DNA from 2 places in the Massilia sp. SYSU DXS3249 genome. Region 2 is predicted to be linked to the other one. Evidence: predicted binding sites of a transcription regulator. Region 2 holds the regulator's gene; the other holds the start of a gene.
The links. Region 2 encodes LexA, which represses DNA repair genes until DNA is damaged. Its sites were predicted from a motif close to ACTGTATNNNNATACAGT; they were not measured.
Positions count from the first base shown of each region.

Region 1 (4,536 bases), on a different contig from region 2:
ATCCTTGAATTGAAAAGCAAAACGGACCCGAGAGGGTCCGTTTATCGTTACGCGTAGGGTGGACGGCTCTGCCGTCCACGCGTTCAACGAACGGGTGCTAATCGAATCGCTTATGTGCATGGACTGGTTGAACGCGTGGGCAGGAAACCTGCCCACCCTACGTCCCTCCGGCATACGTTGCAGCCGATCGCCCGTCCAGCGAACGCCGGCTGTTACGCCTTCGCTTCCCCACCCAGCGCGTCGACCACGTCGGCCAGCATCTTCGCCAGCTCGCCGGTCATCAGCATCATGTCGTTGTCAAAACGCTCGTCGTCGCTGTGGGTGACGGCGCCGCCCTCGTTGATGACGTCGAGCGGCTTGACGCCCTTGATCGCCAGCGATTCGGTCAGCACGAAACTGATGCGGCTGTTCCAGGTCATGGCCAGGCGGGTGCACTGCTTACCTGCGGCGATGTGGCGGCGGATGTCTTCCGGATCCAGCGAGTGTTTCACGTAACGCACGGCGGCGCGGCTTTCGCCGGTGGCGCGCAATTCCGTGTCCTGGTCGATCGTGAAGTTGTACGGCGCCTCATCCGATTCGAGCCAGCCGGTCATCACGGCGACAGGCGAGCGCTGCACGCGCAGCGACTCGAGCGGCATGCGGTCGACGGCCTTGAGCAGCAGTTTCACGACGTCGTCGGCTTTCGCCGGGCTGGCGGCATCGACTACCAGCCAGCCGTTGACCGGGTCGATCCAGGTCCAGGTGTTGCTGCGGATCGTGAATGCGCGCGGCAGCAGTTCGTCGGCCACGCGTTCCTTCAGTTCTTTCATCGCCTTTTTGCCTGGCGGGAAGCCCTGCTGCTCTTCCAGCTCGGCCGCCTTGGCCTTGGCCACCTGGTTGATCACCGAGCCCGGCAGGAGCTTCTTTTCGGTGCCCAGCATCATCAGCATCTGCTTGTTGACGACGTGAACGAGGCCGCCGTTCGGGCGCGGCGTATCCCAGCCCTGGCGCAGCAGTTCGTTGCTGTTGGCCGGGGTGAAGGCCAGCGGCGCCAGCGCCTCTTCCATCTGCTCAGGGGTGAAGGCCCATGGTGCGGGCAGGCGGTAAATCTGAAGATTCTTGAACCACATAGTTGCTTTCTGTTGTCTCAGTATTTCAGGGGAACGACATTCTACACGCTGATGCGCGGCAATTTTCAACCGGCAACAGACGCTTTTTTAATGTGTTGTGCGTTCGTCAAACAGGCTGAGCTGCTCGACGTTTTCGGTGTCGCCCAGCCGCACGCCCACGCCCAAGAGGCGCACCGGGCGGCTGGCGCGTTGCCAGCCGATTTCCATCAGCCGGGCGAAGGTCGGCATGTGTGGCGAAAAGCCCACGCACTCGACCGTGGTCTGCTGGAAGTCGGAGAATTTGATTTTGACGAACAATTTATTGATGAATTTTTCGGCAGCGTTGCGCTTGATGCGGCCGAGCAGGTGTTCGACCAGCTCAGGCAACAGCGCCAGGCAGGCGGCCAGGTCGGGCACGTCCGGCGTGTACGTTTCCTCGGTGCTGATCGACTTGCGCTCGCGCTCGGGGCTGACCTCGCGGTAGTCGATCCCGCGGCACAGGTCGTGCAGGCGCGCCCCGAAACTGCCGAAGTGGTGCTGCAGCTCCTGCATCGTCCAACTGCGCAAGTCCGCGCAGGTTTGCGCGCCCAGTTTATTGAGCTTGGCCGCCGTCACCTTGCCGACCCCGTGCAGCTTTTTCACGGGCAGCGCCGACACGAAGGCGTCGACCTCTTCCGGGCGCACGAGGAACAGCCCGTCGGGCTTGTTCCAGTCGCTGGCGATCTTGGCGACGAATTTATTCGGCGCCACGCCGGCCGAGGCCGTGATGCCGACGGTCTCGAAAATGCGGCGCCGGATTTCCTGGGCGATCAGGGTGGCGCTGCCCTTGCAGTGGGGCGAATTGGAAACGTCGAGATAGGCTTCGTCGAGCGACAGGGGTTCGACCAGGTCCGTGTAGTCGCTGTAGATCTCCATGATCTGGCGCGAGGCAATCCGATACTTTTCCATCTGCGGCGGAATGACCAGCAGCTCCGGGCACAGTTTCATGGCCTGGGCCGTAGCCATTGCCGAGTGGATGCCGTAGCGGCGCGCCTCGTAATTGCAGGTCGCCACCACGCCGCGCTGGTCGGGACGGCCGCCGACGGCGAGCGGGCGCCCGCGCAGGGACGGATCGTCGCGCATCTCGACCGACGCATAGAAGCAGTCGCAATCGCAATGGATAATTTTACGTGCGGGGACGTTCACTCTGGCGGCGGCCGGGGCCGACTACTGTAATTCTGTACAGTATCTCGTCAATCGGGGTTTGTTGCAAGACGCAAGCATCCCTGCACCGGCAAAAAAAGACGCGCGGCAAGCCGCGCGTCGTTTCACTTCACTTCTAGTACTTTACTTCCCTGCAGCCATTACCAGCTCATCTTGAGCGTGTACTTGCCGCTGGTCGAACCGGTGCCGCCGCTGTAGTAGCGCACGCGCACATAACGTGCAACGGTGGTGGTGCCGGTGTTCGTCACCGAAGCGGTGTCGGTCGCGCCGGCGCCGTTCTGGCTCGTGGCCAGTTGCGTACCCGAGCTGTTGTAGACATACAGGTCGTAGTCGGCGGTCGACAGGCCCATGGTCAGCGTCGAGGTCAGGGTCTTACCGGCCGGCAGTTGGACCACGAAGTAGTCGGTGTCGGTGGTGGTGGCCATGGTGCCGTTGACCGTGGTGCCGCTGGTGCTGATGGCGTTCGCCGACGAGATCGTGTTGTTCGACTCGGTCTCGTTGATGGTCGGCGCCGTTGGCGTGGTCGTGGTCGCCGAAGCCACCGCGGCTGCCGCGTCGACGATACCGGTGCCGCAGCTGGTGCAGGTGCCCGGGAACGGCCGTGCGGTGCTCTTGAGCTTGGACTCGATCTGGTCCGGGGTCAGCGCGCTGTTCTTGGCCAGCATCAGCGCGGCCACGCCGGCGACGTGCGGGGTCGCCATCGAGGTGCCCTGGTAGCCGGCATAGTTGTCCGCGCCTGGCGACTGGGTACCGGCGTTCAGGGTCGAGATGATGTAGCCGTTGGCATCGCCGCCTGGAGCAGCGACGTCGACCACGGTGCCATAGTTCGAGTACGGAGCGCGGGCACCGTTGCGGTTGGTTGCCGCCACGGTCACGACGCCGGCGCAGTTGGCCGGATTCGAGTTGCTGGCGTTCATGTTCTCGTTACCGGCCGCGACGATGACGACGGTGCCGCGCGAACGGGCGCTGTTGATCGCGTTCTGGGTGGTGGTGCCGCAGGCGCCGCCGCCGCCGAGCGACATGTTGATCACTTGCGCACGGGCTGCGATGTTCGTCACGCCGGTGACGGCGCCGCCCGAGGACCAGACGATTGCGTCGGCGATGTCCGAGGTGTAGCCGCCGCACTTGCCGAGCACGCGCACCGGCACGATCTTGGCGCCGTAGGCAACGCCGGCCACGCCGGTGCCGTTGTTGGTGGCGGCGGCGATGGTGCCGGCCACGTGGGTGCCGTGCCAGCTCGAGCTCGATGCCGGCTCGCCGGCGGCGCATTCGTTGGCGAGGGTCCAGTCGCCCGGATCCGACGCATCGCTGTCGCGGCCATTGCCGTCGTTGCCGATCGTCGCGTCCGAAATGAAGTCATAGCCAGCCAGGATCTGGCCGCTCAGGTCGGCGTGCGGACGGATGCCGGTGTCGATCACGGCGACGCGAACGCCGGTGCCGGTCGAGCTGTCCCAGGCTGCCGGCAGGCGCAGGCCGCCGGTGGTTTCGTAGTAGTGCCACTGCTGGGTGTACATCGGGTCGGTCGGGGTCGCCATCTTGCGCAGGATGCGGTCCGGCTCGGCGTACTCGACGGAAGCGTCGCGTGCCATCAGTTCGGCGGCCAGCGCCTCGGCTTCCTTGACGGAGACCTTGCGGTCGATTTTCATCACGTGCGCGCCGGTGGCGGTCGTGCGCAGTGCCTTCAGGCTCATGCCGAACTGCTGGCCTGCGCGCTCGGCGACGGCCTGGCGTGCGGCGGTCATGGCCGGCACGGCGCCCTGGCCCTTGAAGACAGCCGAGCCCGAATCCTTGTACTTCACGATCAGGCGGTCGGTCTCAAGGATGGGAGCGCCTGCTTGCGCGCCCAGCGAGACGGTGGCGATGGAAACAGCAGCTGCGATTTTCAACAAACTCGGGTGAATCGAATGGATCGACTTCATTTGTAAGCCCTTTGTTATGTAGTTTTCCGTCAAGGCGGTTGCCTTGTTTTATAAACACCGGCCTCGTGTGCCGATGTGCCCTCTCGTGGCGGCTTGGAAAATGTACTGCGGAGTAATCATGCATGTCGGGAATTTCGAATCGAATGAGGCGTTTTCGCAACGCTTTCGACGGCTGAATTAACAAAAAAATCGTTTATTTGCAAAGTTCGTATGTACGCCAAATAACGTTCGGCGTGAATTCCTTACCTGCATCACAACAATCATTACTTGTGCATAAGGCAAGAGATTCAAATATGTTATTTGCATAAAAACAGGTCATTTACTGA
Region 1 covers NZ_JBSIPX010000014.1:102,132-106,667, forward strand. The annotation lists gene ACWCIA_RS16590 (recombination-associated protein RdgC) at 213-1,109, opposite strand; gene dinB (DNA polymerase IV) at 1,197-2,273, opposite strand; gene ACWCIA_RS16600 (S8 family peptidase) at 2,432-4,210, opposite strand.
Region 1: dinB (DNA polymerase IV) is a predicted target of LexA. The motif match lies at 2,297-2,314, and genes of this name have one in related genera.

Region 2 (4,536 bases):
GACGGTGGCCGGGCAGGGTGTCGGCGTCGATTTCGTCGACGCCACCGACGTCGCCAACGTGGAAGCCGCCCTGCGCCCGGAGACGCGCCTCGTGTTCGTCGAGACGGTCGCCAATCCGCGCACCCAGGTGGCCGACCTGGCCCGCATCGGCGAGCTGTGCCGCGAGCGCGGCATCCTGTACGTGGTCGACAACACGATGACCACGCCCTGGCTGTTCCGCCCGAAGGCGGTCGGCGCCGGGCTGGTGGTCAATTCGCTCACCAAGTCGATCGGCGGGCACGGCATCGCCCTGGGCGGCGCCCTGACCGATACCGGCCTGTTCGACTGGAGCGCCTTCCCGAACATCGCCGCCAACTTCCGCAAGCAGCCGGCAACGGCCCAGGGCATGGCGCAATTGCGCGCGAAGGCCCTGCGCGACTTCGGCGCCGCCCTCGGCCCGGAAGCGGCCCACCACATCGCCGTCGGCGCCGAAACGCTGGCGCTGCGCATGGAACGCACCTGCGCGAATGCGCTGGCGCTGGCGCAGATGCTGGAAGCCGACGAACGTGTCGCTGCCGTCCACTACCCGGGCCTGGCCTCGCATCCGCAGCATGGCATCGTGCGCGAGCTGTTCCGGGCCGGCGGTTCGCTGCTGAGCTTCGAGCTGAAGGAGGGGATCGACTGCTTCGATTACCTGAACCGCCTGCAGCTCGCAATTCCCGCCAGTAACCTGGGCGACACCCGCACGCTGGTGATCCCGGTCGCGCACACGATCTTCTTCGAGATGGGCGCCGAGCGCCGCGCCAGCATGGGGATCGCCGAATCCCTGATCCGGGTGTCGGTCGGCATCGAAGACACCGGCGATTTGCTGGACGACTTCCGCAGCGCGCTGTCCGCCTGAACGCTTGCCTTGCCACGACGGGGAACCATGAACAAGAAGATGATGCTGGTGGCCGGCCTGCTGCTGGCCGGGCTTGCCCACGCGGGCGAGCTCGACGACGCCAAAGCGCTGTTCGAGCAGAAGAAGTATCCGGAAGCATTCAAGCTGTACACCAAACTGGCCAACGCCGGCAACGTCGACGCCCAGCAGCACCTGGGCCAAATGTACTGGTACGGCGAGGCCGGCACGGTCGACGAGGACAAGGCCCGGATGTGGTTCCAGAAGGCTGCGGCCAAGGGCAACAAGGTGGCGGCGGCCTCGCTGGACGTGATGCAGCAGCGCGTCGCACGCCGCGCGGACATCGAGCACTGGGTCAGCCGCTACGACGGCACGGACCTGAAGTCAGGCAAGTTCGCCTGCGCGGCGCCGCGGATTCCGGCGGTCTCCAAGCAGTCCGAGGAAATCGACCGGGTATCGAAGGCGATCGCCAAGTGGCAGGACTGCTACAACGGATTCGTGACGAACCTGAACGCGGTCTCGCCCTTAGCCGAGCGCATTCCTGCCGATATCGCCAAGCTGATGAATGCCTCGGAGACCGAGCGTGCGCACAAGCACCTGGCGCAGGTACAGGAAAACCTCGCGGAAGAGGCCAAGGTCAGCGCCAAGCTGGTGCTGGCCGACGTCGCCGTCTGGCGCCAGGCGACCGAGGCGTATGTGGGCGAGCACAATGCGATCATCAAGAACTTGCCGAAAGACGACTCGCTGCGCAAGTAAGCGAAGTCCACCGGTTGCCGCCTTTCGTAGGGTGGGCACTTGTGCCCACGCGGTATCACCGTCCGCTGTAAGGCGACATTGCCGCCAAGTGGTAACAATTCGATTTACGAACGCCGGACCGCGTGGACTCGAGAGTCCACCCTACAAGTGCAATACCCGGAAAAAAGGCCGCTGAACGCGGCCTTTGTCACATCAAGCTCAATGCCAGCTGCGCATCAGCCCGACCGCCAGCCCCTCGAGCGCGAACTCGTCGCCCGGTTCCACGCGAATGACCTTGAAATCCGGATTTTCCGGCAGCAGCTCGATCAGTTCGCCCGTCTTGCGGTAACGCTTGACGGTGACGTCCTCGCCGATGCGGGCGACGACGATCTGGCCGTTCTTGGCGCTGTCGATTTTCTTCACGGCGAGGAAGTCGCCGTCCATGATGCCGGCGTCGCGCATCGACCAGCCGCGTACCTTCAGCAGGAAGTCGGGGCGGGCGCCGAACATGGCGGGGTCGACGTTGTAGGTGGCTTCGACGTGTTCCTGGGCCAGGATCGGCGAACCGGCGGCGACGCGGCCGACCAGCGGCAGCGACATCAGCAGCGCGGCAGGAACGTGCGGTACCGGTGCCGGCAGCGAAGAGCCGATCAGGCGGATGCCGCGCGAGGTGCCGGAAACGATTTCGATCGCGCCTTTGCGGGCGAGCGCCTGCAGGTGCTCCTCGGCGGCGTTGGCCGACTTGAAGCCCAATTCCTTCGCGATCTCGGCACGGGTCGGCGGGAAGCCGGTGTTGTCGATCGCTTCCTTGATCAGGTCAAGGATCTGTTGTTGCCTTGCGGTGAGCTTGAGCATGGATCTGCCACGGGTGGGTTAATGATTCAGACTGTATTTTTGTACAGTATTTCGGCGAATGCAAGGGAAATCACGAAAAATTAACGATTTCCACCCGGGAAGTTGTAGCGGCGGGGCGACGATGGCCCAGGATTGTGTTGACGCCCGTATCGCGTTATAATTGCCGGCTTTCCCTTCCCACACTCGTCTTGACGCCGAGGTGGGCATTTGTTTAAACGTCCTTAAGGAGTGTTGCATGCGTCATTATGAAATCGTTTTTATCGTCCACCCGGACCAAAGCGAGCAAGTCCCGGCGATGATCGAGCGTTACAAGGCCAGCGTCACCGCACGCGGCGGTAACATCCATCGCGTGGAAGACTGGGGCCGCCGCCAGATGGCTTACCAGATCCAGAAGCTGCCGAAGGCACACTACATCTGCATGAACATCGAGTGCGACAACGAGACCCTGGTCGAGCTGGAAACCGCATTCAAGTTCAATGATGCCGTGCTGCGTCACCTGACCGTGAAGATGAAGAAGGCTGAAACCGCTCCGTCGCCAATGATGAAGTCGGTCCAGCGCGAAGACGCAGCCAAGAGCCACCGCGCAGAAGCCCCGGCTGCTGCCCCGGCCCCAGCTGCTGCCTAAATTTCTTTCGCCAGGAATCGTGAACAAGAAGTGAACCAGCTCCAGGTCGTCGCGACGATTGCTGAACGCGACGTACTGCGCTACACCCCCGCCGGCGTGCCGGTCGTCTCGGCAATCCTGATGCACAGTTCGCAGCAGGTCGAGGCAGGGGTCGCCAGGCTGGTCGAGTTCGAAATTGCCGCGTTCGCCGCGGGTGAAATTTCGGGCCGCTTCGCCAGCGCCGAGTTGGGCGCAGCCCACCAGTTCACGGGATTTTTGGCCAGGAAGAATCGCAACAGCAAAGCCCTGGTGTTTCACATCATTGATTTCAGTGCCGCCGCTTAAAGAATGAGCGGCCACCTTTTAGATACAGGAGCCTCAAATGGCATTCGGTAAAAAGTTCGACAAAAACAAAGCCAAAGAAAAACTGAAGCGCAAACAGCAGAACCCGCTGTTCAAGCGCAAGAAGTTCTGCCGCTTCACCGCTGCAAACGTGGAACAGGTTGACTACAAAGACGTCGACACCCTGAAGGACTTCGTCCAGGAAAACGGCAAGATCATGCCTGCACGCCTGACCGGCACCAAGGCGCACTACCAGCGCCAGGTCGACACCGCGATCAAGCGCGCACGCTACCTCGCGCTGCTGCCGTACACCGACCTGCACAACGCCTAATCGGCGCCGTACAGTCCGAATTTTCTGGAGAAAAATATGCAAGTTATCCTTTTGGAAAAAGTTGTTAACGTCGGCAACCTGGGCGACGTGGTCAAGGTCAAGGACGGTTACGCACGTAACTTCCTGATCCCGCAGAAGATGGCCCGCCGCGCGACCCAGGCGGCTGTGGCCGAGTTCGAAGTCAAGCGCGCCGAGCTGGAAAAAGCAGCAGCTGAAAAGCTGTCGGCTTCGCAAGCACAAGGCGAAAAGCTGAACGGCATGACCATCACCATCGGCCAGAAGGCCGGCGTTGACGGTCGCCTGTTCGGTTCGGTCACCAACTTCGATATCGCCGAAGCCCTGACCAAGCAAGGTTTCGCGGTCGAAAAGGCGCAAGTGCGCCTGCCGACCGGCCCGCTGAAGACCACCGGCGAGCACCCGGTCGCCGTCGCCCTGCACACCGACGTCGTCGTGGAAATCACGATCGCTGTCGTGGGCGAAGCTGCCTAATCAGATGTTCTGACACAGCTCGGCACGAGCTGTTGTTAAAAGGAAAAAGCCGGGCTTGCCCGGCTTTTTTTTGTCCTCAGAAACTCGCCAATTATTTCAGCCGTGTGACCGGAGAGGGTATAATGCCCGCCATGAATACCCCCGCAGATCCGCAAATCGAATCGCTGCGCATTCCCCCGCATTCCATCGAAGCAGAGCAGTCCGTCATCGGCGGCCTCCTGCGCGACAATGCGGCGTGGGACCGCATCGCCGACTTCATGCACGCGGACGATTTCTACCGCTACGACCATCGCATCATCTTCG
Region 2 covers NZ_JBSIPX010000026.1:32,730-37,265, reverse strand. The annotation lists gene ACWCIA_RS21855 (cystathionine gamma-synthase family protein) at 1-880, shown strand, start outside; gene ACWCIA_RS21850 (tetratricopeptide repeat protein) at 908-1,633, shown strand; gene lexA (transcriptional repressor LexA) at 1,832-2,467, opposite strand; gene rpsF (30S ribosomal protein S6) at 2,703-3,092, shown strand; gene priB (primosomal replication protein N) at 3,123-3,416, shown strand; gene rpsR (30S ribosomal protein S18) at 3,454-3,744, shown strand; gene rplI (50S ribosomal protein L9) at 3,781-4,233, shown strand; gene ACWCIA_RS21820 (replicative DNA helicase) at 4,365-4,536, shown strand, end outside.